DNA from 2 places in the Microbulbifer bruguierae genome. Region 2 is predicted to be linked to the other one. Evidence: predicted binding sites of a transcription regulator. Region 2 holds the regulator's gene; the other holds the start of a gene.
What was found. The regulator FNR, encoded in region 2, switches genes on or off when oxygen is low (the NO sensors DNR and NnrR bind a similar motif). The targets are predictions, from matches to a motif close to TTGATNNNNATCAA.
Positions count from the first base shown of each region.

Region 1: the regulator FNR is predicted to act here: its motif matches at 2,832-2,845, upstream of PVT68_RS04230 (DUF3149 domain-containing protein).

Region 1 covers NZ_CP118605.1:968,142-983,622, reverse strand. Annotated here, with positions in the region: gene PVT68_RS04240 (LysR family transcriptional regulator) at 1-261, opposite strand, end outside; gene PVT68_RS04235 (acetoacetate--CoA ligase) at 498-2,471, shown strand; gene PVT68_RS04230 (DUF3149 domain-containing protein) at 2,618-2,761, opposite strand; gene PVT68_RS04225 (hypothetical protein) at 2,992-3,378, shown strand; gene PVT68_RS04220 (autotransporter assembly complex protein TamA) at 3,552-5,372, shown strand; gene PVT68_RS04215 (translocation/assembly module TamB domain-containing protein) at 5,374-9,396, shown strand; gene PVT68_RS04210 (nucleotidyltransferase family protein) at 9,444-10,112, shown strand; gene PVT68_RS04205 (M90 family metallopeptidase) at 10,000-10,917, opposite strand; gene PVT68_RS04200 (SLC13 family permease) at 11,154-12,524, shown strand; gene PVT68_RS04195 (prolyl oligopeptidase family serine peptidase) at 12,708-14,891, shown strand; gene PVT68_RS04190 (MaoC family dehydratase) at 15,041-15,481, shown strand, end outside.
Region 2 covers NZ_CP118605.1:3,639,676-3,655,156, reverse strand. Annotated here, with positions in the region: gene PVT68_RS15145 (heme ABC transporter ATP-binding protein) at 22-804, opposite strand; gene PVT68_RS15140 (FecCD family ABC transporter permease) at 814-1,875, opposite strand; gene PVT68_RS15135 (heme/hemin ABC transporter substrate-binding protein) at 1,948-2,802, opposite strand; gene PVT68_RS15130 (ExbD/TolR family protein) at 2,874-3,311, opposite strand; gene PVT68_RS15125 (MotA/TolQ/ExbB proton channel family protein) at 3,308-4,018, opposite strand; gene PVT68_RS15120 (energy transducer TonB) at 4,074-4,772, opposite strand; gene PVT68_RS15115 (TonB-dependent hemoglobin/transferrin/lactoferrin family receptor) at 5,099-7,156, shown strand; gene hutX (heme utilization cystosolic carrier protein HutX) at 7,245-7,757, shown strand; gene PVT68_RS15105 (pyridoxamine 5'-phosphate oxidase family protein) at 7,773-8,327, shown strand; gene PVT68_RS15100 (hypothetical protein) at 8,558-8,962, shown strand; gene fnr (fumarate/nitrate reduction transcriptional regulator Fnr) at 9,261-9,989, opposite strand; gene hemN (oxygen-independent coproporphyrinogen III oxidase) at 10,074-11,537, opposite strand; gene mmsB (3-hydroxyisobutyrate dehydrogenase) at 11,674-12,582, opposite strand; gene PVT68_RS15080 (enoyl-CoA hydratase/isomerase family protein) at 12,675-13,778, opposite strand; gene ettA (energy-dependent translational throttle protein EttA) at 14,217-15,481, shown strand, end outside.

The DNA.
Region 1 (15,481 bases), 1.8 Mb from region 2:
GCGCTGCCGGGCAGCGTTCAAGGTGTTGTCCCAGTTGTGCAGCAACTGCTGCGCGCGCGCTACAAACTGTTCGCCCTCCGGTGTCAGCACGAGCTGGCGGCCGTCGCGGCTGAACAGGTCTCCCCCGAGGGATTCCTCCAGGCTGCGGATGGCGATGGAAATGGCCGGCTGCGAAACGTGCAGCTGTGCGCTGGCCTCCGCCAGACTGCGAGTCCGGGCCACGGCCGCAAAGGCTCGCAGTTGTTTGATGGTGGCACTCAACGTCGACAGTCCTGCATAGAAAGATTGTTAAGTAAAATTTATAAAATATTAAATAGTTTAAATTAGTTTTAACAGTTAGACCAAGGCATGATTGTTTGCGTAGCGAGACCGCGAATAATGGTCAACCATTCAGAGGACATGGCAGATAGCCCCTGAAACGAATAAATAGAGCAGGTGCCGATACGGTCCTCCGGTGCCAGGCAGGATGAGTAGGCAGGAAATGAGAGTCTTTCAAGATGAGTAATCCCGTACAACCCCTTTGGCAGCCGACCGCCGCGGTCATTGCCGCCACGCAAATGAATCAGTTTCGACGTCTGGTGAATGAGCGTCATCAGCTGTCACTGTCGGATTACCAGGCGCTGTATCAGTGGTCGGTAGATCAGCGCGAGGCGTTCTGGACCCAGCTGTGGGACTTTGGTGAGGTGATTGCCAGTCAGCGTGGCGAGCGGGTGCTCGGCCGGGATGAGATGCCTGGTGCCGAGTGGTTCCCGGAAGCGCGGCTGAATTTCGCGGAAAACCTGCTGCGCTATCGGGACGACAAGGTGGCCTTGGTGGAGCGGCTGGAAAACGGCAGCCGCCGGCAGTTGACCTATGGGAAACTGTTTATCGAGGTAGAGCGCCTCGCCGCGGCGCTGGCGGCAGAGGGGGTTGGCAAGGGCGACCGGATTGCGGGGTTTATGCCCAATATCATCGATACTGCCGTGGCTATGCTTGCGGCTACCAGCCTCGGCGCCATCTGGACATCGTGCTCTCCGGACTTTGGTATCAATGGTGTGCTCGATCGCTTTGGCCAGGTTGAGCCAAAGGTGCTGTTTGCCTGCGAAGGGTATTTCTACAACGGCAAGACCATCGACTCACTGCCTCGTCTGCGCCAGATCGTGGACCAGATCGACTCTATCCAGAAGCTGGTAGTGGTGCCAGTTGCTCGCAGCGCTGAGCAGACTGCCGCGGATATCGTCGGGCTCGATCGCGCCTGTGTTCTGAATGCCTTCGTTGACGCAGCACCACAGCAGCCGCTGACCTTTGTGCAGAGTGAATTCAATCACCCGCTCTATATCATGTATTCCTCTGGCACCACCGGTGTGCCCAAGTGCATAGTCCACGGTGCCGGCGGTACTCTGCTGCAGCATATCAAGGAGCACCGGCTGCATACGGATATTTCCCGAGATGACACCCTGTTCTATTTCACCACGTGCGGCTGGATGATGTGGAACTGGCTGATCAGTGGCCTCGCCTGTGGCGCCACCCTCGTGCTCTACGATGGCTCGCCGTTTTACCCGGCGGCCCAGAGTCTGTGGGATATGGTCGACGAAGAAAGCATCAGTGTGTTTGGTACCAGTGCCAAATATATCGCGGCACTGGAAAAGGCCGGCTGCAAGCCCCGGGAAAGCCACCAACTGGCGGAGTTGCGGGCGGTGCTTTCCACCGGCTCGCCTCTGGCCCACGAAGGATTCCGCTACGTCTACCGGGATATCAAATCCGATGTCTGCCTGTCTTCCATTTCCGGTGGTACTGACATTATTTCCTGCTTTGCGCTGGGGAACCCCACGCTGCCGGTGTACCCGGGAGAGCTACAGTGCCGCGGTCTCGGCATGGCGGTAGAGGTGTGGAGCGAAGAGGGCAAGTCGGTGCAGGAGGAAAAAGGTGAACTGGTATGTGCCAGCTCGTTTCCCTGTATGCCCGTCGGCTTCTGGAACGACGCCGATGGTAGCAAGTATCGTGGAGCCTATTTCGACAGCTGGCCTGGAGTCTGGGCCCATGGCGACTATGCAGAAATCACCGAACACGGCGGGGTGATCATTTATGGCCGCTCCGATGCGGTGCTGAACCCGGGCGGGGTACGTATCGGGACCGCGGAAATCTATCGTCAGGTGGAAAAGGTGGCGGAGGTGCTGGATAGCATCTGTATCGGTCAGGAGTGGCGCGACGATGTACGGGTGGTGCTGTTTGTCGTATTGCGCGAAGGACTGACCCTGGACGACGATTTAACCCAGAAAATCCGCACCACCATTCGTGCCAACACCACACCGCGCCATGTGCCGGCCAAAGTGATCCAGGTGGCAGATATCCCCCGTACCATTAGTGGCAAAATTGTCGAACTCGCGGTGCGCAATGTGGTACACGGCAAACCGGTGAAAAACCAGGAGGCTCTTGCCAACCCGGAAGCGCTGAAATTGTTTGAGGGGCTGCCGGAACTGGCCGGGGACTAACGGCGCGTCTACTTAATGACGGCAAGTGACAGTCAATGAAGGCCCGGCAACCAGAGGTTGCCGGGCTGTAACGCATGCTGTAACGCATGCTGTAACGCATGCTGTAACGCATAGTGTCTCGACGAGCGGGAACTTTATAAACCGTTTTATCGGGGTTTCTGTGCCAGTTCCTCATTCATTTTGTGCAGAGCCATGCGGGTAAAGTAGGCGCCCATCAGGCACACGAAAGCAATAATGCCCAGGCTCAGCAGGCCGGAAAAACTGCTGAAAAGGTCGATCATGGCGTCCATGGTAGTCTCCAGTGCTGGTTACTCATCTTATCTAACGGCCTCCAGTGTATTTATTCCCCGCGCGCCGGTTTTGATCCAGGTCAAGGCCGCTTGTGAATTTCCGGTGCCTTGCTCTGGCTGAACCACATTCCCCGGCTGAACAAGGCGCTATACCGCGCCAGGCAATCTGCGCTACCCTGTTGAAAGCTGACAATCAGTGTCCGTAAACCAATAATTCACGGAAGATAAATATGATTACTTACCTTTATTGGGCCGCTGTCATCGCGCTGGTCGTGCTGTCGCTGTTTGCGGGGAGCCGCCTTGGCAGTCTGGGCAAAGGTGCCATTCTTGGCGCGATCATTTTTCTGGCCGGCTGGCTTGCCTACTATTTTCATTTTGAACAGGTCTTCGTTAAACGCTTTGGCGGCGTGATGCGTATCTCCGTGCCGGAGGGGCACCGACACCTGGGTTCGACCTGGAAAGATGACAACCTGTGGGTTGAAAACTACAACCCGAAAACTAACGAGTGCATCTTCAGCGAATACTCCAAGGGCAACCTGCTCGAAGGTCAGGTGATCATCAAGAATTGCAATCCGTTGATCGAGCGCAGAGACACGCCTTCGTTACCAGCCCGCTGAGCACTTTTGGCCAGCGGTGTAAAGAAGGGTTAAATACCCTGCACAGCCGCCCGGTATCGGGCAACTTTCCCCCATCCCCGGCGTCGCAGTATTGACCCGGCTGCCGGACAGGCGCTATGTGATCTGTCGGGACGCCGGGTGATGAATAATGATTGGCAAACGGATTTTTAGTCTTGCGCAATTCCTGTTTCGCTCCCAGCACGGCATTTTTTTCTCGCGTGGCGTTGGTGCTGCTGGCCGTTTTTCTATTGTTGCCGCCGGCGGGGAATGCGCTGCCATTCTTCGATAGCCTGCCCAAATTCAAAGTCCGTGTTGCGGAAGACAGTGAGCTGCAGGAGTGGTTGCGGGAAGCGCTAAACGAGCAGCGCAAGTCCAGCAGCGTACTCAAATCCTATGAAGACGCCCTTGATGTGGCCCGCTATGAGCGCGGGACCCTGGAAAAACTGCTGCGTTCCCGCGGCTATTACGATGGCCGCGTGCGTCAGACGGTGACGGATGGTGAAATTCTCTATCGCGTGGTGCCAGGTCCACTGTACCGAATCAAATCCCTGGAAGTGCGTATGCCACCGCAGTTGGCTCCGGGGTTTCCCGGGGTGGGCCTGCAGGTAGGGGATCCACTCGAAGCGGAGAAGGTCACCCAGGGGGTCAAGAAAATCGAGGAATACCTCGCCGCTAACGCTTGTCTGCTGAATGTGGATGTGAGCTACAAGGCTACGGTCATTCACAGTGAGCAGGCGGCCAGGCTGAGGTACCGGGTGAAAGAAAGCCCACAGGTCCATGTCGGCCAGGTCCATGTTGCCGGGCTGTCCACCGTCAACGAGGAATATCTGCGCAAGCGCGTGCAGCTCAAATCCGGGGATTGTTTCAACAGTAAAAAAGTGGATGCGGCAAAACTGCGCCTACTGCGGACAAACCTGATTGCCGGTGTCAACGCCAGCGTGTCCGAGCCTTACGAGGGTACCGTGGACATCACCTTCGATGTCATCGAGCGCAAGCACAAGACTGTGCGCCTGGGGGTCGGGTATACGTCTGACGAGGGCGCCGGTGTTTCCGCGGGATGGGAGCATCGCAATATTCTCGGGCGCGGCGAAAAAATTGAAGTGGAAACCCGGGTTAATGAGGTCAAGCAGTCCATCAAGGGGGAGCTGATCGTACCGCGCTTCTTTCGCGATGATCAGGACTTCTCGGCGAAGGCTGAATCGTCCAACGAAGAGCGGGATGCCTACGATGCAGAATCGGTGACGATTGGCGGCACTATCTCCCGGCGTCATACCAAACACCGCACCTTCAGTGTGGGTAGTGAACTGAAATTCAGCCGGGTGCAGGAAGAGGGTGAGGAGAGCGAGAACTACAATCTGCTGTCCTTTCCCCTGGGGATGAAAATCGATACCACGGATAATCTGCTGGACGCCCATCGCGGCGCTACCGTAGCGCTGGAAGTCAGACCGTACCTGGACCTAAAGGGTAATAGCCCCAGTTTCGTCAAAAATACCCTGGTGATGACCGGTTATCTCACCGGGGAAGATATCCGATTCGACCCCACACTGGCGCTGCGGATAAAGGCCGGCGTGATCAGTGGTATCGCTAATCTGGATATTCCCGCCGATGAGCGCTTTTACGCCGGCGGTGGTGGTTCGGTGCGCGGTTACAGTTATCAGGCCCTGGGTCCGCGGCGTTTGATCCCCTCTGACGTGGCAGGGGAACCTCCGACCTTGTCCGATCCCATCGGTGGGCGCGGCCTGAGTGAAATTTCCCTGGAGGGTCGTTTTCGCTTTACCGAGACCTGGGGTGGTGTTCTGTTTGTGGATGGCGGCAACGCCTACGAGAATCCCCGGCCCCAGTTTGACGACCTGTACTGGGGTGCGGGTTTCGGCGTGCGTTACATGACCTCCTTTGCGCCGCTGCGTTTCGATATCGCTTTCCCGCTGGATCGTCGCGACGATGTGGATGACAGCAGCTACCAGATCTATGTCAGCCTGGGGCAGGCATTCTGATATGCGCGACATCCACGATACGCCCAACCCGCCAACTCCCGATGATGAGCCGTCGCGGCGCGCTGACGCCTTTCGGCGTCGCCGGCTGCAAGTACCGCGCTTCACCGTCTTGGTTTGCACCCTGTTAATGCCACTGCTGATGGCGATTTTTCTGATTGGCTCCGATAGCGGGCGCGAAGCGGTGACCCGCGCTGGGCTTGCCGCCGCCCGATATTTTTTACCGGACATCTCCATCAACGCCGAAGGCCTGCGCAGTGCCGAGCTGGGGCACTGGTATTTCGAATGGCTGCAGGTGCAATACCAGGACAAGCCGTTGTTGGATGCGCGCAAGCTGACCCTGCAACTGGATCTGCAAAAACTCTGGCACAACCAGATTCATATGCCGGAGCTTAGTGCGCAGTCATTGTTGTTCGACAATACGGCGCTCGGGGAGTATCTGCAGGCGCATGTGAATGCTGAGGAGATAGAGGAGAGCGCAGACACGGGGATGGCACTGAAGCTTCCGGCAATCTGGCTGGAAAAGCTATCGGTCGAAAAACTGACCCTGATAGATCACAAGTTACAGGACTTTCCCGCGTTGACGGTCAACGGCCACGGTAGTTACCACTGGCCGGGAAAGGAGTCCGCATTGCATCTGGATATAGCGGAAATTGCTGGCAAGCAGATGCACCTCCAGCTCAATGGCAGTATGCAGGATGCAGAAAATTACATACTGACTCTGGCGGCGAGTGAGCAGCCAGGTGGCTTTCTCACCCGCGCCTTGCAATTGCCTGCCGGCGAAGCGCTTGATGCCGGTGGCAAGATATTGCTGAAGATTGCCGGGGACAATCGTATACAGGTTGTTATTGAACGATTTTCCCTGCCGCTGGTTCGCCACCGCTTCGGCTTGCGAGGTCGCGGGGACATTGCACTGTCACCCTGGTCAGTAGCGACAGATGATCTTGAATTGCTGGTGGATGAAACCAGCCACCAGGTGCACGGCACCATTGATGGCGAGTCACTGGCGTTACAGGTTCAGCTCAATCGGCTGCCGCTGGCGATTTCCCAGCCATGGCAGGATTACTTGCAAGGGGGCTGGTTGTCGGCAGATCTGGACATAAAGGGGCCGCTTAAGCTGCCCAGTGCCGATGGCAATATCGAATTGAAATCCACCTATCAAAAACAGCCTCTCCATCTCGTTGGCGAAGTGGAAACGGTAGACGATGAAATCCGTATTCGCACTGGGCGGCTGACCCTGGCCAAGGCGCAGTTGGGGGTGCGTGGCAAGGTGGATATCGGTGAGAAATCTATCGACCTCTCGGGCCTGATCGAGAAGTTGACCGTGAAGGAAATTCGCAGGCTTGTCGCCGGTCTGGAACAGACCCGTGATGTGGTAATCCCGCCGGAGCTGGACGGCACGATAGAGCGACTGAAAGTGACTGCCATTGGCCCCTGGGATAATCCGCAATTGGCACTGGAGCTGGCAAGTGCGCTGCAATACCAGGAGCAGCAAGCGCGGCTGCAGGGGCGTGCTGCTGGAGACCTGAAACGGATGGCGATCAGGGATCTGCTGCTGGAAGGCGAGGGGGTAAGGGTTGGCGGTAGCGGTGAGATCGACATTCAGGGCAAGGCGCTGCAATTTCAGCTGGATCTGGCAGCGCGGGGTCTACAGCCGGCAGAACAGTTCGGAATTCCGCTAGACCCTGGTACCCGGGTTGATATGGATGCGGTGGTTTCGGTGACCGGTCCCTGGGACAACCCGAAGATGTCCGCGCGCCTGTCGTCCGATGGCCGCTACCGCGAATACCGCTACCGACTGCGCGGCGGCGCGGCGGGCAATCTGGAAACGCTGACCTTTGACGGCTTGCGGCTGGATCTTTTCACTGGAGGTGCTGCGGATACTGCCGAGGCCGTGCCGGAGCATTCGCTGGTGCCGGACGAACTGGTGGAACCGGCAGAAGACTACCCGCTGCAGCAATCTGCCCCGCGTATTGTCGGCACTGATGCCCTAGCGCAAGATGCCGAAGCCGCGCGCCGGCGTGGCAATGCGTGGCTGGAGCTGAATGGGGTGGTGGAACCCAGGGCCCGGCAGGCTAATGGCACCCTGGCGGCGCGCAATATTCCCGTGGCAATGGCCAAACTTGCCGGTGTGTCACTGCCTCCCTCTCTACTTGGCGAAGTCAGTATCGACGCGCAGTTTTCCGGCCCATTCCAGGCGCCACAGGCAAGTGCCAATGTGCTCGGGTTGGGAGAGTACCTTGGGGAGCCCTGGCAGGTGCAGGGTGATGTGAGTTACCGCAAGGCGCAGATAGAGTTGTCCGGGGTGAGATTGTTGTGGGCGGCGCGCAATCAGCTGATCGCCGATGGCAGTCTGAGCGAACAGGCGCTGGATCTCGAATTACGGGCCAGCGCGGTTCTGGCGGATTTTGAAGAGTGGCTCAGTGCGGATATCAGTGACAGCGGTGAACTGTCACTCTGGGCCACTGCCCGCGGTGCGCCGCGAGAGCCCGAACTGGCTGGCGAGCTGAAAGTGAGCGGACGCGCGCCGACACTGCGTGACGACGCACTGGTGCAGTCGCCCCTGACATTACTGCTTGAATGGCAAACCAGAGCCGGTGATCTGTTGATGTCGCTGGATGCGAGCCACGGCAGTCGCAAGGCTGCCGACGCCGAGGCCCGTCTGGCCATCGCGCCGATACTGGAACAGCTGTTCCGGGAAAAACCGGAGGGGGAATCACCACCGCTGCCGGTGGATCTGCAAGCCACGGGTAAAGCCGACCTCGCGGCCCTCAGTGCTTTCTTTGACCCGGAAATTCACACCATGCGCGGTGAACTGGATTTCAACCTGGTGGCAAAGGGCACGAGTGCGGCACCCAATGCCCGCGGGAAGGTCAACCTGCGGGACGGTTATTACGAACATCGACCGAGCAATACCCGTTTGCGCAATGTTGTTTTCGTTGCCGATCTGACCCCGGATATCTGGCGAATCGAGGAGGCGAGCGCCAGAGACAGTGAGCGCGGGCGCGTAGACCTGACAGGGGCGGTCACCTTCAACCCGTCGCAACCTTCTCAGCCTCCCGCGCTGGATTTCACCCTGTCGGCGCGCAAGGCGCATTTGCTGAATATGCCAGGCGCCAAAGGGGCCTTTAGTGGCGATTTGCACCTGACCGGGAACACCGAGGATGCGCTGTTTGCAGGAACGCTAAACCTGCGGCCGCTGGCTGTCCAGGTGGAACATTTTATCGGCAGCAGTGTGCCGGAAATTGACGTCATCGAAGTGGAGGTTGACGGGGGTGAGCAGGCTCGTGGGCCCTCAATACTGGAAAATGTCCGTCTCAATCTGCAGGTGGTGCTGGATCAACAGTCCTATGTGAGAGGCCTGGGGCTGGATTCCGAGCTGAAGGGGGAAATCGGAATTAGTGGCACTGCAGCGAATCCCAGCGCTTCCGGGACGGTGACCATCGTGCGGGGTAAATTTGACCTGCTGGGGAAAAAGTTCGAGTTACAGGAAGGGCAGGTACAGTTCCAGAATAACGTGGCGGCGATCTATATAAAGGGCGTACACACCTATACCGAAGGTGAAATCACTGCGGAAATCTCCGGCACTACGGACAATCCGAAAATCGAGTTCAGCTCCAGCCCCGCCGCCGCCCAGGATGAGATTTTTGCCCAGCTGCTGTTCGGGAAATCCCTCACAGATATCTCGCCGTTGCAGGCGGTGCGCCTGGTCAGCGTGGTGAGGACCCTGCAGACCGGCAGCACTGGTTTCGATCCCCTGGCCAGCACCCGTGACCTGGTGGGGCTGGATACCCTGGATTTCGAATCCGAAGCAACCGATGACGGTGATCAATACTCCCTTAGCCTGGGGAAATACATCACCAGTCGTATCTATCTCGAATTGCAACGCAGTACCGACCCCCTGAATCCATGGCAGGCGGAAATGCAGATCGAATTGCGCAAAAATCTACGTCTGGATATTAAATCGTCGGATAGCAATGAAAGCAGTGCCGGAAGTGTGGAACTGCAGTGGAAGAAGGATTATTGACTGTCTATAAGAATTAGAACTAATTAAAACAGATGGGAGAAAACGTAATGGAATATTCAATCGTGGTTTTGGCCGCCGGTTACTCCCATCGATTTGGCAGCGACAAACGCCTTGCCAGTATTCACGGTGAGCCCATGTTGTTGCGCACCGTGCAGGCCGCAATGGCAGCCGCTTCCACTCTCCAGGATACCCAGGTTCAGGTCGTGCTCCGAGCGCGCGACCCGGTGATTTCCAGTGAACTGGCCAGGATGCCGGTTCAGGTTCTGCACGCACCGGTGTGGCCGGTGGGGATAGGCACCAGCCTCGCCTCTTCCGTAGAGCAATTGCAGCGACAGGGGGCCAACCCCAAAGCGGTACTGGTTTGCCTCGGGGATATGCCCTTTGTCGAGCCGGAATCCCTGGTGAAGGTACTGCAGTCGTCGGAAGAGGATCGCATCTGCGTGCCGGTATGCGCGGGCACCCGGGGTTACCCCATTGCTATCGGCCGGCGCTTCCTTTCCGCACTCTCGCGCCTGCGCAGCACTGGCGTGGAAAAGGTTCTGCGGATCTATGCCGATGCCGTGCAGGATGTGGAATTATCAGACCCGGCAATCAACTGCGATATCAACCGCCCGGACGACTTCCACGCAGCAATGCGGCAGGATCTGTTCGGAAATAGTTTTGCATCTCCCGATACAGTTCCGGGTGAGCGGCTTCCATCCTCCCTGGGACAATAAAAAAAGCCTCAGTGGCGACGGCGAAAAACTCTGCCGGGGACTGCGCCCCGTAACTGTCCAGCACCCAGAGTTGCGACTTGTCTTGCCCCATTGATTGGTCGGTATCGGATTGGTCAGCATCGGATGGGACTGCGTCGGGTTTGGCGGTGTCGCTGTACTCGGCGTGAAGCCTCTGCCGCAATTTGGCAAATGCTTCGCGCATCACCGGTGCCCAGGTTTTTCCCTCACTGCTCGTCTCAAACGGTGGGCGCCCGTCCACATAGCCGTCTTCTTCATCCAGCTTGTGCGCGAATTCGTGAATGGCCACATTGTGGCCCAGTTGCGGCTGTGCGAGTCCCCGCTGCAGGTCTTCCCAGGAAATAACCACCGGCCCCCGATAGTGCGATTCGCCGGCGCGGGCGCTGAGATGAGTGGATTGCACCTGGCCTTGATAGTGAGTTTCTTCCGCCAAATAGGCATCCGGGTATACCAGTACCGTGTGCAGATTCGGGTAGCAGTTGTTTTCCCGCTGTAGCAGTAACAGGCAGGCGTGCGCAGCGATCACTACTCGGATTTCTTCGGTGATACCCAGGCCATTGCAGCCGACAAATTCCTTATCGCGCAGAAACAGACTGATGTTCTCTTGCAGCTCCTGTTGCCGTTTTGCGGGCAAGTAGGGGAATAGCGCGAGTCTCTCACTCAGGATTGCCTGCTGTTGTGCCGTCAATTTTCGTGAACGTAAATAGCGTCGACGCCAGCGCTGCCAGAGCAAGGGAAGTACCCACACGAGGATAGCGAGCAGAACTATGGCCAGAAATGTTTTCAACAGCTAGGTTCCGAGTTGCTGGGGTGAGTGAAGAGGCCCAGTGTACGCGAAATTGGCTCATTATTGACCTTCGGTCAGATTCTGCCACCATGGTTGCCGCGCGATCCGCTGTCTCCGTTTATGGGTGGCGTTGCCGGGATGCTCGTTCGTGGATCCTCCGGGCAATTACTTTTCTCCCCGCCTGAGCGTCGATGTTACGTCTGTGGGTTGTCAGCAGAACCGGAATAATAACAACCATGTCAAAGTATTTATTTGTAGTCCTCGGGCCGCTATTGGCGATTGCCTTTTATTTTTTGCTGGCGGCCACGGGCATGCCCTATCTGCCGGCCGTGACTGCGGCTATTACGCTGCTGACTGTCATCTGGTGGATCAGCGAAGCGCTGCCGATACCGGCGACTTCGATTGTTCCTTTTGTTCTTCTGCCGCTGTTTGGGGTCGGCGACCACAAACTGGTGGCTTCCTCCCTGGGCAGTCATGTAATCCTGTTGCTGATGGGGGCCTTTATCCTCTCCAAGGCACTGGAAAAAAGTGGTGCCCACGAACGCCTGGCCCTGTACATGCTCAAACTGGTGGGAGTATCGAGCGGGCGACGGCTGGTACTGGGTTTTATGCTGGCTGCGGGCCTGCTAAGCATGTGGATATCCAACACCGCAACCACCTTGATGATGTTGCCCATTGCACTCGCCATCCTGTCGCGGGTGGACAATCATCGCCTGAGTATTGCCCTGGTGCTCGGGATCGCTTATGCCGCCAGCCTCGGTGGGGTTGGCAGCCCGCTCGGGACGCCGCCCAACGTGATTTTTATGGGCATTTATGAAGAAGTCACCGGGCGTGAGTTCAGTTTCGTCCGCTGGATGAAAGTTGGTTTGCCGGTGGTGCTGATCACTCTGCCACTGATGGCTCTGTGGTTGACCCGCAACGTGCACCTGCAGAAACAACTCGAACCTCCTGCGGTGGGTGCATGGCGGCCGGAGGAGAAACGCACCCTCGCCGTGTTCGCGCTGGCAATATTTTTCTGGGTGACCCGCAACGAGCCTTTCGGAGGCTGGAGTGATCTGCTGAATGTACCGGGGGCTGGTGACAGCACCGTGGCACTGGGGGCGGTGGTGTTGATGTTCCTGGTGCCCAACGGCAAGGGAGGTCGGTTACTTGACTGGGCCACGGCCGAGAGCATTCCCTGGGGTATGTTGCTGCTGTTTGCTGGTGGAATTGCCATCGCCAAGGGATTTGTCGCCTCCGGCTTGAGTGATCTGATGGGGCAGGGGCTCACCTTCCTTACCGCTATGCCTCTTTGGTTGATGCTGATCATTCTGTGTTTATCGGTCACTTTCCTGACCGAGATCACCAGCAATACCGCCACCGCTACGTTGTTGATGCCGATTCTTGCCGTGGTTGCTACCAGTGCGGGCTATGATCCCATGGTGCTGATGATCCCCGCGGCCATGTGTGCAAGCTGTGCCTTCATGCTTCCTGTCGCCACTGCGCCCAATGCCATTGCCTACGGTACCGGTAAGGTTCGGATTCAGGAGATGGTGCGTGAGGGGGCTGTACTGAGTGTGCTGGCCTCACTGGTGATTGCCGCGGTGTGTTGGTGTTTGCTGGTTTAGTTCGGTAAATTTCAGCTAGCCGCAAATGCTGGGGAGTCGCAATTGTGTGGATGAAAGTCTGGTTTGGACGGTTTTTTGTGAGTGATTGTCCGGTGTGTTTTCGCAGAGGCGCAATAGCTTGATCTGAAAGGCTGAATTGGGTTTCCTATCCGATCTATTCAAGCCGAAGGAACACCTACGACAATGAAAAAGCTTTCCGTACTAGCGGTGGCTGGCGTACTGGCCGCCTGCTCTGGCGAGTCCCCGGAGTCCAACAATTCCATGAATGGTAACCAGGCTGAACATACACAGACTGCGATTCAGCAGGTTGCTGGATGGAGCTATCCCGAAACCCGTAAAGACGACGTTGTAGACACCTATTTCGGCGCTGATGTGGCGGATCCATACCGCTGGTTGGAAGATGACCGCAGTGCGGAAACCGAGGCTTGGGTAAAGGCGCAAAACCAGGTGACCTTCGGTTACCTGGATCAGATTTCCTACCGCGATACCCTCAAGCAGCGTCTGGAAGCTCTGTGGAATTACGAGAAAGTTGGCTCGCCGTTCCAGGAAGGTGATTACACCTACTTTTATCGTAATGATGGTTTGCAGAACCAGTACGTGGTGTGGCGCAAGAAAGGGGACGGCGAAGCGGAAGTTTTCCTGGACCCAAACACCTTCAGTGAAGACGGCACCACCTCACTGGCCACGTTGAAGTTTTCCAAAGATGGCTCCATTGCCGCCTACGCAGTTTCCGAAGGGGGCAGTGACTGGCGCAAGGTCTATGTGATCGACGCGGAAACCAGAAAAGTGCTTGAGACCCCTCTGGTGGACGTGAAGTTTTCCGGCATTGCCTGGAAGGGCAACGAAGGGTTTTACTATTCCAGCTACGATAAACCGGAAGGTAGTGAGCTGTCAGCGAAGACAGACCAGCACAAGCTGTATTACCACAAGCTGGGACAGGCGCAGTCTGAAGACACTCTGGTGTTCGGTGGTAGCGAAGAACAGAAGCGCCGCTACGTTACCGGTTATGTCACCGAGGATGACCGCTACCTGGTGATTTACGGGGCGACATCCACCTCTGGCAACGACCTCTTTATTCGTGATCTCGTCAAGGCAGATGCGCCGCTGGTGCCGGTTGTCACCGACTTTGATTCGGATACTGACGTGATCGATAACCAGGGCAGCAAGCTGATTCTGGTGACCAATCGCGATGCGCCGAACAAAAAGATCGTCACCGTTGACGCCGCGAGTCCCGCGCCGGAAAACTGGCAAGACCTTATCCCGGAAACGGAAAACGTCCTCACCGCCTCGACCGGTGGTGGCTACATTTTTGCCGAATACATGGTCGATGCACTGTCCAAAGTGTATCAGTACGACTACAGCGGCAAACGCGTACGTGAGATTGCTCTGCCGGGTCCGGGCAGTGCCTCCTCGCTGAACGGCAAACTGGAAGATAAGACCCTCTACTATTCCTTCACCAACTACAAGACGCCCTCCACCATCTTTGCCTTCGATGTGGAGAAAGGGGAGTCCGGTGTTTACCGGGAGTCCGGGGCCAAGTTTGACCCGGCGGGCTATGAGTCGAAGCAGGTGTTCTACCGCTCCAAAGACGGTACCAAGGTATCAATGCTGATCACCTATAAAAAAGGCCTGAAACTCGACGGCAAGAATCCGACCATCCTGTATGGCTACGGCGGCTTCAATATCAGCCTGACACCGTCCTTCAGCATCGCCAATGCGGTGTGGCTGGAGCTGGGTGGTGTCTATGCCGTGCCCAATCTGCGCGGTGGTGGTGAGTACGGTCGGCGCTGGCACGATGCGGGCACCAAGCTGCAGAAGCAGAATGTGTTTGATGACTTTATCGCGGCGGGTGAATACCTGATCGACCAGGGCTACACCTCCAGTGATTACCTGGCGATCCGCGGCGGTTCCAACGGCGGCCTGCTGGTGGGCGCGGTGATGACCCAACGCCCGGAGCTGGTGAAGGTCGCGCTGCCGGCGGTAGGTGTAATGGATATGTTGCGCTACCACACTTTCACCGCGGGTGCCGGTTGGGCCTATGACTACGGTACCGCTGAGCAGAGCCAGGAAATGTTCGAGTACCTCAAGGGATATTCTCCGGTGCACAACGTGACTGCTGGTGTCAGCTACCCGGCCACACTGGTAACCACTGCGGATCATGACGATCGCGTGGTACCTGCGCACTCCTTCAAGTTTGCCGCAGAGCTCCAGTCCAAGCAGGCGGGGGCGGCACCTACCCTGATTCGTATCGAGACCAATGCGGGCCACGGCGCGGGTACGCCGGTATCCAAGAGCATTGAGCAGTACGCGGATATCTTTGGCTTTACCCTGTTCAATATGGGAATTACCGAACTGCCCCAGGGTTGATCTGGCGGCGGAGCTATCCCACCTTGTACAAAACCCGGCAGCTGCCGGGTTTTGTCATTTTTCGGGCATCCATTTTGTGCAAAATGGAGCGGCAGCAGGGCTACCTGCAACATCCCATTTCGAATTATCATGCGGAGCCTAATTTCGAGATGTACAGAATTGTCACCGTGTCTGGCGAAGCCAACAGAGTCATGCCGTTACAGATAAAACTCAAGTCTCGTCCGGCCATATTGCCGCTCTATCTTCGCGCGCTGACTGCCCGTAAGCAGGGCAGACTGGCGGGTGAGGGCGGGCGGATTCTCGCCAGTGTCAGTCTGAACAATCAGGCTGTAGATCCGATCTCCCTACGGGCGTATCGGGAGGTCTGCGGGTTTGCTGATGGCTCGCAGTTGCCGGCGACTTATCCTTTTGTCCTTGCGATGCCGCTGCAACTGAGATTGCTGGTTTCCGAGGCGTTTCCTTTTCCGGTTCTGGGTGTGGTGCATCTGCGCAACCGTATCCGGCAATATCGCGGTCTGCAGGAGAGTGAGCGACTGGATATCCGCTGTGATCTGTGTGCACCGGTGGCGGTGAAGCGTGGGTATGAGTTT
Region 2 (15,481 bases):
TCAACAGTTAGTGACGTACCGCTATAGCAGTACGCGGTGGCCTGAAACTTCCACCAGCTGTCCGCGGTAGCCGTAGACCTGCTCCACCAGATCCGGCTGCAGCAGTTCGTCCGGAGCGCCATCGGCCAGGACGCTACCACTGGAGAGCATCACCATGCGGTCGGCGTAGCGGGCGGCGAGGTTGAGGTCGTGCAGAACTGCCACCACTGCCGTATTTTCGTCGGCAACCTCCCGCGCCAAGGACAGCACCTGGTGCTGGTGCTTGAGGTCCAGTGCCGAGGTGGGTTCGTCCAGCAGCAATATGCGCTCATCTCCCGGGTCAGCAAGGCTGAGCTGGGACAGCACTCGCGCCAGCTGCACACGCTGTTTTTCCCCGCCAGAAAGACTGGGAAACAGTCGGTCCCGCAGCTGCCAGACATCGGCCCGCTGCATAAAGTACCCGCCCCGCTCCTCCTGCTCCGACCGCGATAAGCTGCCGGGGGCCAGCCCCAGCTGCACGACTTCGGCGCAGGTGAAGGCAAAATTCAGGCTTGAATTCTGCGGCAGCAAGCCGTAGCGGCGCGCCAACGCTCGGTGCTCCTGTGGAGTGCGGTACCAGTCCTGCTGCGGCCGCCCGAATAGTTGAATGCTTCCGCTGTAATTCAATTCGCCACTGATGGCACGCAGCAGCGAGGTTTTGCCGCAGCCATTGGGCCCGAGCAGCGCGGTGACTTCACCACACCTGAAGCCCAGGGATATGTTTTTCAGCAGCGGATCACTGGCGCGGGGGTAGGAAATTCCGAGATTGTCGATCTGAATCAGCACGGGCACCCCTCAAAAAATCTGCCGGCGCTGCTGCCACAGCAGGTAAATAAAGAAAGGGGCTCCCAACAGTGCCGTCAGAATACCTACCGGCATTTCCGCCGGCGCCACCAGAGTACGCGCAACCGTATCCGCCACTACCAGCAACAGACCACCGGCCAGCACACTATAGGGCAACAGGAAACGGTGATCCGGCCCGCGCAACAGGCGAATGGTGTGCGGCACCACAAGGCCAATAAAGCCGATCATCCCCGAGACCGATACCGCCGCGCCCATGGCAATCGCGGTGACTACAATCATCAATTGTTTGAGGCGCGCCACATCCACCCCGAGGTGGCGGGCTTCTGACTCCCCCAGCAGCAGCGCATTCAGTGCCGGCGCACGTCGCCACAGCAATGCACCAGCCACCACCAGTACGGATGCCGCCATGGCCACAGAGCTCCAGGTCGCACCGCCAAGGGTCCCCATCTGCCAAAGAGTGATATCCCTTAAGGCGCGATCATCTGCCACGTAATTGAGCAGGCCAATTGCCGCACCGGCCAGCGCATAGATCGCGACACCCGCCAGCAGCATCATCACCACCGATTTGCCGCGATCACCCAGGCGATAGACCAGCCAGGTGCTCAAAGCTCCCCCAAGGCTGGCGGCGACAGGTAATAGCAGCCAGTGGATACTACTGAACAAGCCGCCAGCGAATGTCGTCAGTGCCGCACCGCTGGCAAATACCAGTACAAATGCCGCACCCACCCCGGCACCAGCAGAAACACCAATAATTCCCGGATCCGCCAGCGGGTTGCGAAACAACCCCTGCATCACCGCCCCGCAAAGCCCCAGGATACCGCCCACAATCAGCCCCAGCAGCAGTCGCGGCAGACGAATCTCACCGAGTACCAGCGAATATTGCGCCGGCACATCCAGACTCAAAAAACCCGGCCAGCCCCACTGCATCAGCCCGGCGAGTACATCCCGCCAGCCGATGCTCATGGCACCCACACCGAGTGACAGGCAGCTGCCAATCAACAACAGCGCCACCAGTGCCGGCAACAGACTTTTATCAGTCAGGCGAAATTCCAACGGAGGGATACCTCAAATACGGGATGTTCGGTGATCTATTCGAATAGAGGTGGCAAGCTGCCACTCCCCGGCTTACTTACCTGCAAATTTTTCGTTCAGTTTTTTCGCTTCACTCAGGCTCGCAAGGCCGATGCCACCCAACAGGGCATAGCCATCTACGGAGTAAAACGCCTGTTTTTTGCCGGCCGGGGTCAGCTTCAGTAGCGGCTGCCACTCCAGCAGCGCCGCACCACCACGCAACTGTTCCGCCTGATCATTGGAAAACAGAATCCAGTCCGGGCGCAGCTGCAGCAACGCCTCATCCGACAACTGTTTATAGCCGGAAAAATCCACCGCGTTCACGCCCCCGGCAAGGCGAATCAGGCTGTCAGGGCTGGTACCGGTGCCGGCCGCTTTTACTCCACGCCCCTGCTGGGCACGCACAAACAGAATGCGCGGCGGCGTCGACAGCGTTGCACGGGCACGCTTTAGCGCGCGCAGTTGTGCGACGACCAGCTTGCTCAGTTCTGCCGCAGGCTTTCCCAGCACACCAGAAAGGCGGTCGATGTTGGCCAGCAACTGCTCACCATTTTCCGCCTCCGACAACTGCAGCACCGCCACGCCGGAATCCTTCAGCAACTGCAGGGTGTTTGCCGGCCCCATATGATCCCCCCCCACCAACAATTGTGGGTTCTGCGCCAACAACCCCTCCACCGGCAACTGGCGGTAATACCCCACCACAGGCACTTTTGGGAAATCCGCCGGCAACCGGGTGGAGGAGTCCACCGCGATCAGGCTGTCACCGCCACCGAGTGCCAACACCAGCTCAGTAATGGAGTGGCCGGCACTGATTACCCGTTCGGGAGCAGCCGCCCAGCTATTACCAAACGTCAGTACTAAAACTGCAGTGGAAGCCATTGCCGCCAATTTTTTAGCCAGGGTTTTCATGGTTCGAATCCCGTCGATAACGTTCGCAAAAATGAAAAACAAAAAATGCACAAATAAAATTTGTTACTTGGTTATTGATTCGCTGAGTCCGGCTGCAATGCGATCTCCGCCACGTCTACGCCCTCTTTCTGCAACAGTGCAAGCAGATCCAGCATCCGCTGCACCGGCACATTGCGATCACTGGCCAGGGCCACCGGGCGTTGGGGATTGGCCAGCAGTGCGGCCATCAGCGCCTGCTCAAACTCACCCTGATTACTGTAGCCACGATCATCGATACCCCACAGGTCGGGGCCGCGATTGGACAGGGAAACGGTCAGCGGGTCAGACGGCATGGCCGCGGCTGTGTGCTCACTGGCCGGCAGGTCCATCGGCAGGGAAGTCAGGCGCATATTCGCGGTCAACAGCAGGAATACCAGCACGATAAAAATGATATCCAGCAACGGAGTCAGATCCGGCGCCAGATTGGCCAGCGAAAATTCTCGTCTGTTGGGCGGGTTGATATTGATCACGCTGCGGGTACCGCCAGATCGCAATTTGATGTCGGGTTGCGCCCTTTTTCCCTCGCCGCCAGCACCCGTTTGCAGGCGCAGGGGTCCAGCCCCTCCAGCCAGAGACTGCCGCGGTTAAACAGGTGCTCCAGATCTGCCACGGTGCGGTCGCTCCAGATCGCCAGCAGGTGCGCACCGGCAATGGCCGGCAGCGCGACAATCAGGCCCGCAGCGGTGGTGCTCATGGCCATTCCCAGGCCGTCCGCCAACAGCGCCGGGGTCACCGCCTCATGGCTGCCGGAGAGCCCGGCAAACATGCCGATCAATCCCAGCACCGTACCCAGCAAGCCCAGCAGTGGGCTGATAATGCCAATGACCATCAACAGACGCAGACCGCTGTGCAGCTGGCGGCGCTGCTCCTGAAGCCAGACGGCCGCCACCTCTTCGCGCTGTTTTTTTTCTGTATTGCGGTGCTGCAGCAGCAGTGCGGTGGCGCGGCTGGCGAGCGCGCGCTCACCTTCACATTGCTGTGCCAGCTGATCCAAACCGGATTGAGCGGTGCACTGCAGCCGCTTGAAAGAACCGCTGATACCGCGATGGCCGGTAATCAACAAGAACCACAAGCGCTCTCCCAGCAGCGCCAGGGCCGCCGCAGAAACAACCAGCAGTGGCCAGCCCATGGGCCCCAGCTGGGCGAAAAATTCTGACCAGGTTTGATGCTCGAACATATTTCACTCAATGGTCGGGTACGGTCGTAGCCGCACGATAAATTATCGCCACCGGTTACAGCGAAAACCGGATGGGCAGGCGCACTCGAGACAGGCGCGCGCGCCCGTTTTCCTTGTAGGGCAGAAAATGCCAGGACTCCACGGCCTGCAGCGCCGCCTCATCGAGACTGTCTACCCCGGAGGACTGCAACAACCGCCGAATCACCTGAGCGCCATTGCGGTCCAGCCGCACCTCTACGATCACGGTGCCCTGCTGCCGGCGCTGTCGCGCCAGTTCCGGGTACACCGGCGCTGCGGGCGGACGGGCGAATGCGGGGCGCTCCACCAATACCGGCTCATCCCCCACACTTTGCTGGCGACTCTGCGGAGCAGTAGCAACCTGGGTATTCACCGCGGCCGCGGACGCTGATGGCGTTTCTGCTCCCGGCAGTGGCGCGACGTCCGGCTGATCAACGGGTTGGACAATCGGTTGTACTGGCACCTGCCCCACCGGTTGTACTTGTTCCGGCGTTTTCTTTTTGGGCTTTGACGGCTCGATTTTTTTAACGGGCTCTGGTTTAACAGGCTCTATCGCTGTCGCTTGCACGGCCGTCTCGGGCTGTACTTCGGGCGGCTGCGCCGCAAGTTTTAACTGCCCCAACTTCAGCGCTACCGACCCGGAAGGTGCCGTCACTGCCGGTGCCGGCGCAGCCCACAGCAGCCACCCGTGCAAGGCGAGCGAGCAGATCACCATCACTGTCAGGCGCAAGTTCACGCTGAAGTTTTCCCCGTATTTTTAATTTATTGAATTTCTGGCAAGACACCCGCCTCAGTGCCGCGCCGCAGCACCGCTAATCGCCATCCCGCTTCCGTTCCGATTCAAGCCCATTTCATTTCCGCAAGCCGAAACAGACACAGGCGTCCCAGTTACTTGTGAACAGAGCGAAGACTAGCAACTTGCAGAACCAATATCAAATGATAATAGTTTGCATTTACATAACTATTAACAACCACTAGTATTCGGCGCAATCGTACCAAGCGGCCAAAAAAATGCCGGCAATACGGATAACCACATGGGAATCAAAAAAAGGGGGCACCGTCATGGGCCAATTCAAGACTCTGAAATTTCATCCGCTCGCAGCAGCAATACTGGTACTGGGTACCAGCAACCTGATGGCACAGACTGATAACGGCGAACAACCGGTGATCCAGTTCGGTGAAGTGGTTGTCGCCGCGGACCGAAATCCCGCCACCAAAGAAAAGGACGCCACCACCGTGGTTGTGGAGCGGACACAGCTGGAAGAGCAGCAGCCGGAATCCATCGCCCAGGCGCTGAAATACGAACCCAACATCCAGGTTGAAGGCGGCCCCCGCTACTCCAACCAGGCACCGAATATCCGCGGTCTCTCCGGCGTGCGCGTACTGCAAACCATCGACGGCGCCCGCCAGAATTTCAATTCTGGCCACCGCGGCACCTACCAGCTGGACCCGGAACTGCTGAAACAGGTAGAAGTAAAAAAAGGCCCCGCCTCCAGCCTGTGGGGCTCCGGCGCCATCGGCGGTGTGGTGGCCATGTCCACCAAGAGCGCCGCGGACCTGCTGAAAAGCGGCGACGCTGTGGGTGGCTACCTGAAGCAGGAACTTGGCAGCAACGGTAGCTCCAGTGAAACCACCGCCGCGATTTACGGCGTGTCCGGCGAGTTTGATTACCTGGTAAACGGCTCTGTTTCCGATCACGACAATGTGGAAATCGGTGGCGGCGAAGAACTGGAAAACAGCGCCAGCGAAAACACCGCCCTGCTCGCCCGTGGCGGCTTCAACATCAGCGACAATCAGCGCGTCGATCTCTCTCTCCGCCACAACAACCGGGAAGAAGGCGTTCCCTCCAACCCCAACGCCAATGTCGGCACCAGCTCTCCACTGGTGGAGCGCGACATCACCGACCAGAACGTGACCGCCAACTACTGGGTGCAAGCGCTGGAAGGCAAACACACTTCCAGGCTCACGATTTTCCGCAACGACACCCAATTCGAAGAGTTCCGCCCGACTCAAGGTGAGACCGGCCAAAACGACAACACCGAAGTCTCCACTACCGGGATTGCCATCACCAATGCCACCGACGGCCTCGGCGCCCAGTGGGTCTACGGCCTCGACTGGTACCAAGATGAGGTGACCACCGTCCGCGATGGCGACAATCGCCCACAAAACCTGAACGCGGACACCGACGTACTCGGCCTTTACGCCCAGGCCGCCTTCACCTTTGCCGACGCCTTCACCCTGACCCCGGGCGTACGCTACGACCGTTTTGAAGCCAACAGCCAGCAACTGGTGGACTCCACCCGCGAAGACACCGCGGTCTCCCCGGCCATCGCCGCGTCGGTAAAAGCCACCGAATGGCTGAACCTGAGTGCCAGCTACGCCAAGGCCTTCCGCGCACCCGGTGTTGAAGAGATGTACACCCAGGGCACTCACTATGCCTACGGCGACTTCAGTTTTATGGGTATGGGTTTTCTCGCCAACACCTTTATTCCCAATCCGGACCTGAAAGCGGAAGAAGCTCAAAACGCCGAACTGCGTGCCGACGTCGCATTCAGCGGCCTCGCCACCGATAGCGACCAGCTCACCGCCAGCGCCACGGTGTTCCGCAACAGGGTCGACAACTTTATCGAGCAGGTAGTGATCAATCCGCACTTTATGTTCGGCTTCCCCATGAACACCACCTACCTGAACGTGGATGAAGCAGAACTGAAAGGCTTCGAATTGAGCGCGAATTACCTGGTCAACGACCTGGAAGTGGGCGCAAGCTACGGCCAGACGGAAGGCAAGGACCTGTCCGATGACAGCTACCTGAGCAGTATCCCCGCCGACAAATTCGTACTGGACCTGGGCTACTACTTCCTGCAGCGCGACCTGAAAACCGGCCTGCGCACCTCGGTGGTCTCCGCCCAGGATCAATTGCCGGCTGAAGAAACCCGCGAGTACGACAGCTACACCCTGGCCGATGCCTACGTGACCTGGGAACCCGCCACTGGCAACCTGAACGGCCTGAAATTGGGCCTGGCCCTGGACAACCTGGCAGACGAGGAATACCGGGTCGCCTTCCAGGAACTGTATATGCCCGGGCGCAACATTAAACTGTCTGCGAGCTACCGTTTTTGATCTGAAAATTTAAGTAACCGCCGAAGCAGTGGTAACCATTGCTTCGGCGACTTCTGTGATAAACGGGAAAAAATTTTTGGTATTGCTTATGCAGGAAAAAGTACAGGAACTGCTGGCCAGTGAATCCGGTTTTACCCTGGAACAAATGGCGCAACAACTCGACACCAGTGTGCGTGAAATCATTGCCAACCTGCCATCCGAGATGGCCTCGCTCGCCGCCAGCGACGCCGTGTGGCAGCTGATTGAAGAGCTACCCAGCTGGGGCAAGGTCACCACCATCGTGCAGAACGAGGGATCGGTATTCGAGTTCAAGGGGGAATTCCCCAAAGGCAGCATTGCCCACGGGTACTACAACTTTATGCACCACAAAAACCCTTTCCACGGCCACCTGCTGGTTGACGGCCTAACTGAAGTGGCTTTTGTGAGCAAACCCCACCGCGGCGCCGAAAGTCACTCCATGGTTTTCCTGGCGCCCAGCGGTAACTGTGTATTCAAGGTATTTCTGGGCCGGGATGCAGAGCGCAAGCTAATTCCGGATCAGATCGAGCGATTTAAAGCATTGAAACAGCAGCTGGCAGGTGCCGGCGCTAAGAATTCCTAACGGGGGAATTGGATCATGACAGAACAGAACAAACTTCAAACCCAGAATCCCAAAACCAACGACGGTGCCGACCTGGTGGCCGAGGTGCGCGATTTCATCGCCAGCCGCAAGCTGCTGAACCTGGCGAGCCTGGCCGCTGGCGGGCATCCACATGCGAGCACCGCGCCATTTCTGGCCGCAGATGGCAACTTTTACCTCTTTATTTCCGATCTTTCCGAGCATGCGGCCAACCTGAAAGCGAACCGTAAGGCTTCTGTGATATTTAATGCAGATGAAGCGGATACCAAGCAGGCGTTTGCGCGTTTGCGGGTGACGTTCAATGTTGAGGCGGGCCTGATCGGCCGTGAGGCGCCTCTTTGGCAGGAGCGCATTGAACAACTGCGGGAGAAGTTCGGACCGGTGATGGATCACCTGAAAGGACTGGAAGACTTCCACCTGTTTGAGCTAAAGCCCAGCGCCGGACGCTATGTCAAAGGCTTCGGCCAGGCCTACGCACTGGAAGGTCTGGAGAAACAGGTAGCCCTGCACCTGAAAGATGGCCACAAGGAAAAGAAAATCGACGCAGCCTGAACCCCTTCGGATTCAGTTTTCAGCCAGGTTTTCCGCCAGCACTGTCTGGCCAAGTATTCTGGCTGAGTCTTCCAACCCCACCCTGCCGACGCCAACAGAGTGGGGAAGTCTCCCTTGCGAACGTTCATTCCAGCGTTCCCAGCACGCCGCCGCTCTCCTGCAACCAAACTGAAATGCTTCTGCAATCCTCACTTGCTATTTTGGTAACAAATAACCAAAGAGTAACAATGATGTCTTCACGAAAGAGCTTACTGCTCCCCCTGCTTTTCCTCTCCGCCTGCTCCGCCAACCCGGCGCAGCAGAGCCTCACCGCCATCGGCACCCTGGTGGAAGAAAACGGCAAGTTCTACCTGCTGGGGGAAGAGGAGCATTACCACCTCAACCGTATGCCGCAACTGAATTACGGGCACTACATTGGCCAGAAGCTGGTAATTCAGGGCGAGATACCGCGCTACTGTCACCAGGCATGGCAGGATTCCATGATAAAGGTGCAGGGCGGCGCAGAAATGGTGGATATGAACAAGGTGGAGTGGTCTGAGTGCCTGGTGGCGGAAAAGGTGAGCCTGGTGACGGCGGATGGCTCACAGCTCATATACGACTGGGAAAAAATCGATCTGCAGGACTATTACTTCTAACTTGGTTACCCACCCTTCCCCCAGCTGGCGTGCGACGCCAGTACACCTTCTTTTTTGGCGCTGGCCGCAGCATCGTGTTACTGCGGCTTGATCCATATCAAGCTTCGACACCTGAGCCATACCAGAATAGAGCCGTGTATAAAGTGGAACTGCGCGAGAAGGAAAGCGTACACTTTCATAATGGAGTAAAGCGCCTATACCAGACGCTCTGCGAAAACCTCGTTGACCCGGCACCCGCACTCGCCAGTTACCCGGCGAAGCGTGTCAGACGAAGGCACGCAGCCTGGCGCCATTGAAATCAGCTACCTTCGTAACTGCAGTGGGTGCCCGCCAACTCGCTGAGAGCGATCAAATCCAGAATGGTGATTGCACGGCCCCGTACACGAATCAGGCCCTGTTTTTGAAAACGGGAAATCAGCCGGCTGACGGTTTCTGCAGTCAACCCCAGGTAGTTGGCAATATCCATACGCGGCATGGTCAGCAGAAATTCACTGGCGGAATAACCCCGCCGCGCATAGCGGCTTGAGATATTGATCAGCAGCGCCGCAAGGCGACTTTCTGCAGAGCGCTTGCCCAATAGCAACAGGGCCTCATTTTCCTGTTTCAGTTCTTCGGAAAAGATGCTGTAGATCTGCTTCTGCAGGGCGGGCACTTGCTGGGCAAGGCTTTCGAGCTGGGTAAACGGCAGCACACAAACACTGCTCTCTTCCAGCGCTTCAGCGTAACCGGGGTGCGCGCCGCTGCTGTAGGCATCCAGCCCCAACAACTCCCCTGGAAGCGCAAAGTGAGTCACCTGGGTGTCGCCATCGGCACCGATCACCGCCGACTTGAAACTGCCGGAACGAATGGCATAAAGATTGGAAAAGGGGTCGCCGGCGCGAAATAGTGGCTCGCCGGTCTTGAGGATTTTTTTCTTGCGCGTCACATGCTCCAGACGCTGGATATCTTCCTCACTCAGGCCCACAGGCAGGCACAGCCTTTTGACCGAGCAATTACCACAGCTGACGGCAGTGGAAAGTTTTCCCATAATTACGTCCATTTTCCCGAAACAAAGCTCAGAGATTCTCACCTTGATCGGGATTTTATCCCTTTCCTGAGGCTTTTCCAGAGGCTAGAGCACACGCGAATATTGCGCGTCAGTTTGCGCCTCATGCAGGTAAGTGTCAAAAGCAGCGGCGGCGTTACGCAGGAACCAGCGTCCACGCTCGGTGACGTAGAGGTCGCGGTCACTCTGTCCCAGCAGGCCATCCTCAAACATGGGCTGCAATCGCGCTAGCTCCCGATGGAAATAACCTGCAAACGGCGCGCCGGTTTTCCGCTCCAGCTCCCTCTTGTCGATACGCAGATGACACATCAATTCCATGATCAGTCCCTGCCGCAGCCGGTCGTCGTCCGTCAATTGCCAGCCGCGGAAAATAGCCTGGCCGCGGGCGGCAATGGCTGTGGTGTATTCCTTCTGGTTGTGCTGGTTCTGCCAGTAGCCATCGGCGCTATAGCTGATAGCCGAGGCCCCGAGTCCCACCAGCGCATCGGCCGGCATCAGGGTGTAGCCCTGGAAGTTGCGCGCCAAACGCCCCTCCGCTGCGGCGATGGCCATGGGGTCATCGGGGCGCGCGAAGTGATCCATGCCGAGAAAGACGTAGCCGGCCTCGGTGAGACGGCGGCTGGCGGCCAACTGCATGGCAATTTTTTCTGACGGCGGCGGCATCAGATCGGAATCGATCAGGCGCTGCGCCTTGAAGCGGTGGGGCAGGTGCGCGTAGTGGTACAGGGCAATGCGATCCGGCGCCAGCTCCAGCACGGTATCGATGGTACGCTCCAGGCTCGCCACGCTCTGCCCCGGCAACCCGTGGATCAGATCGTAAGAGATGGAGCCAAATCCGCGCTCGCGCGCGGCCTCGGTGAGAGTACGCACCTGCTGCGGGGTACAGATCCGGTTGATTGCCCGCTGCACATCAGGATTGAAATCCTGGATTCCCATACTCAGGCGGTTGAACCCAAGGTTGCGCAAGGTATCCAGAGTTTCCAGCTCCAGCACCCGGGGATCGGCCTCGATGCTGTACTCCACATCGTCACCACTGCGCAACTCGAACACGTCCCCCAACCCCACCATCAACCGGGTCAGATCGCGGTCATTCAGAAAGGTGGGCGTGCCACCGCCCAGATGCAGTTGTGTCACCGGCACCGGAGCGACGCGCTCGCGGTACCACTGGGCTTCTTTGAGCAGATGATCGAGATAGCTCGAGGCGAGGCCGTACTGGTGAGTAATAACCTTGTTACAGGCACAGAAATAACACAGGGAATGACAGAACGGGATATGCACATACAGGGACAGAGAGCGCACACTGTTCAGTGCATCCCAGGGTCTTTCTGCGCCGGCAACAGCACCGCTACTTTCATCCACAGCCAGTGGCGCGAAGCGGTCCGCGGTGGGGTAAGAGGTATAGCGTGGACAGGGCCCGGCATAGCGCGCCAGAAGTTCCGGTGAAAGCGGCAATGTAGTAGGCGAGGAGGCCGGCCGGTCCTGCTGAATTTCGTGGGAGGATAAGGTGCTATCGGTGCAATTCTCGGCCATGGGCGGGAACCTGGGATCCTGATCATCTTCGGGTGGGACGGATCGCGCAAAGGTACCCGGGGGCGGTTCGCCGACGCTTGATCCAGATCAACCGCCGGCGGGTTAGAACCGGGAAGTGCAGGGGTTTCAGTACTGCTCAGTCCCCCGCCGGGCGCCGGAACAGGTTCTGGATACTGGAGAAGTCCAGAGCGCGATTGAGCGGGTCGCCGCCGTGCAGCTGATACAGGTTTTTCGCCAGCGCTCCCAGCGGTGTGGACGAGGCGCTGCCGGCTGCGGTATCCATGGCAAGTCCGAGGTCTTTCAGCATCAGCGCCACGGAAAAACCGCCCTCATAATGCTGCGCCGCAGGCACATTTTCCATGACGCCCGGGTAGGGATTGTACTTTTCCAGCGACCAGTTGCCGCCAGAGCTCGCACCCATGATTTCGGACAGCACCCGTGGATCAAGACCGTTATCGACGCCCAGTTGCAGCGCCTCGGCGGTGCCAATCATTTGCACCGCAAGCAGCATGTTGTTGCAGATTTTAGCCACCTGCCCGCTGCCCGCAGGTCCGGCGTGAAACATATTCGCCCCCATCGCCGCCAGCACTGGCCGCGCCCGCTGCAACGCGTGTTCCGCACCACCGCACATAAACGACAGGGTACCGGCCGCCGCGGCAGCAGTGCCACCGGATACCGGCGCATCCAGTGCATCGATTCCGCGCTCACTGGCCGCGGCAATGATCTGGCGGGCATCGTTGGCGGCGATGGTGGAACAGTCGATCAGCAGGGTTGGCGGATTCATCGCCTGCAACAGACCGTGCACTCCCAGATACAGCGCACGCACCGCCTCGCCACTGGGCAACATGGAAATGACAACGTCAGCCCCTTCAATCGCAGCATGCGCGCTTTCGGCTTTGCTGCAGCCATTGGCCTGTGCCTTTTCCAGCATTACCGGGGACAGATCAAACGCGGTGACCGCAAACCCCTGTTTCACCAGATTCGCGGCCATCGGTCCCCCCATGTTGCCAAGGCCGATAAAGGCAATCCTCTGTGGCTTTTCCATTTTTTCCATTCCCTTAATTATTATTTTTTGATTCCTGAGTTCTGATGTCTGGTTACTATCACCTGAATTACCATCCATTGATGATCAGGATATTACAGATCCGCCAGCGGGCTCTCACCCCAGGGCTGGGCGAAACAGGCCATCACCTGCTCGGGTGTCACGGCCTCCAGCGTTGCCGGTTGCCACTGCGGATCGCGATCCTTGTCGATCAGCAGCGCACGCACGCCTTCTTTTACCTGACCATTGCTGCACAAATTCACCGCCAATGCCAGCTCCATGCGCAGTACATCAGCCAGCGACATGTGCCGCGCCCGGCGCAGCTGCTCCCAAACAATCCCGGCGGTAAGCGGACAACCAGCCGCAAGCGTGGCCGCCGCCCGCTGCAGCCATTTATCCTCACCTCGATAATTGATGATGGCCTGATACACCTCCGACAGGGTGGCGCCGTCGGTCAGTTCCTGGATGACGTCGTAGTGGGTGCGAAGGTTCGGTGCCGGCTGTTCGCTGGGGGACATTTCCCGGGACTGGATCTCTTTGCTCACCAGCACCTGGTTGCGCTGTGGATCCCCGGTGAAATCGAGCGCTGCCAGACCGGCGATCAGCGCGTCTTTACCGGCCGCCGGCAGCAGTCTGTCGGCCATGCCACAGTAGAGCGCATCGGTACCGTTAAACTGGGCACCAGTAAGCCCGAGAAACAGGCCGGTACGGCCGGGCATCCGATTCAGAAACCAGCCGCCGCCGACATCGGGAAACAGGCCGATGGTAATTTCCGGCATGGCCATGCGAGTGGTTTCCGTAACAATACGATGACTGGCACCACTCATAATGCCGATACCACCGCCCATAACGATGCCACTACCCCAGACGACGATGGGTTTGGGGTAGGTGTGAATGCGATAGTCCAGGCGGTATTCACGGGTAAAAAAGTCCTGAACGAACTGGCTGGCACCCCGCTCCCGGTAACTGCCAGACTCCCGATACAGTGCCACCACGTCACCACCGGCACACAGCGCTTTCTCACCCGCCCCTTCGATCCAGATACAGGCGAGACTGTCATCCTGCTCCCATTCGTCCAGTTGTGCGGCGATCTGGTCGATCATGTCGAGGTTGAGCGCGTTGAGGGCCTTGGGCAGATTAAGCGTCAATTTGCCGAGGGCGCCCTGGCGTTCAACAATGACGGGGGTTTCCTGGGTCATACTGGTTCCCGGTTGTCTTATTTGGGGCAAAGTTAACCATAGATAGGGCTAAGGTGGCATTACCTGCCTCTTCTTTTGATTGATCTTCCGTGGGCTGCTGAGGGTTTCGTGGTACGTACTTTCGCAAGCGCTGTGGCGGCAGAGCACCGGGGGACAGTTTTCGAAACCGCTGTGCATACATCCCTGTAAGCTGCGTCGCAAACGTCCCTGTTTGCGACGCTTTCGAAAACTGTCCCCCGCCACTCCGCCTTAGCGTTAAAGAAAATTGCTTCGTAGCCTTTTAGCTATACGGGAGTTGAAACGACTGTGCTCAATGCGAAGGCGCTGCTACCGGACTTTCCAAGTACCACCGCAGGACGAATCAAAAACAGCAGGTTGAAGTTTTCCAACAAACTGCTACCTTGCGCGCAAATTCTGACCGACTGGAATGATGCTCTAATGGCTGAATACGTATACACAATGAACCGCGTGGGCAAGGTTGTTCCGCCCAAGCGTGAAATCCTGAAAGATATTTCCCTGTCCTTCTTCCCTGGCGCCAAAATCGGCGTTCTCGGTCTGAACGGTGCCGGTAAATCCACCCTGCTGCGTATCATGGCCGGAGTGGATCAGGACTATAACGGTGAAGCCCGCGCCATGCCGGGTATCAAGGTCGGCTACCTGCCCCAGGAACCGCAGCTGGACCCGAGCAAAAACGTGCGTGGCAACGTGGAAGACGGGGTGCGCGAAGCCATCGACGCCCTCGCCGGCCTCGATCAGGTGTATGCAGACTATGCCGAGCCCGATGCCGACTTCGATGCCCTGGCCAAAAAACAGCAGAAATTCGAAGACATCATCCAGGCCTGGGATGCGCACAACCTTGAGCACCGTCTCGAAGTGGCCGCCGACGCCCTGCGCCTGCCGCCGTGGGATGCAGACGTAAACAACCTGTCCGGTGGTGAAAAGCGCCGTGTGGCCCTGTGCCGCCTGCTGCTTTCCCGCCCGGATATGCTGCTGCTGGACGAACCGACCAACCACCTGGACGCCGAGTCCGTGTTCTGGCTTGAGCGCTTCCTGCACGACTTCGAAGGCACCGTAGTGGCCATTACCCACGACCGCTACTTCCTCGACAATGTGGCCGGCTGGATTCTGGAACTGGACCGCGGTTACGGTATTCCCTGGGAAGGCAACTACACCACCTGGCTGGAACAGAAAGAGAAACGCCTGGAACAGGAGCAGAAAGGCGAACAGGCCCGCGCCAAGGCGATGCAGAAAGAACTGGAATGGGCCCGCCAGAACCCCAAAGGCCGCCAGTCCAAGAACAAGGCGCGCCTGTCCCGCCTGGAAGAAATGCAGTCCCAGGAATTCCAGGCCCGCAACGAAACCAACGAGATCTACATTCCGCCGGGCGAGCGCCTCGGTGACAATGTGATCGAACTGAACAACGTGAGCAAAGGCTTCGGCGATCGCGTACTGGTGGAAAACCTGTCGTTCCGCGTACCCAAGGGTGCCATCGTCGGTATCGTCGGCGGCAACGGCGCGGGTAAGTCCACCCTGTTCCGTATGATCAACGGCAAAGAGCAACCGGATTCCGGTGAGATCAAGATCGGTGAAACCGTACAGATCGCCAGCGTCGACCAGAGCCGCGAAAACCTGGACGACAATAAAACCGTGTGGGAATGTATTTCCGATGGCCACGACCTGCTCAAGATCAACAACTACGAAGT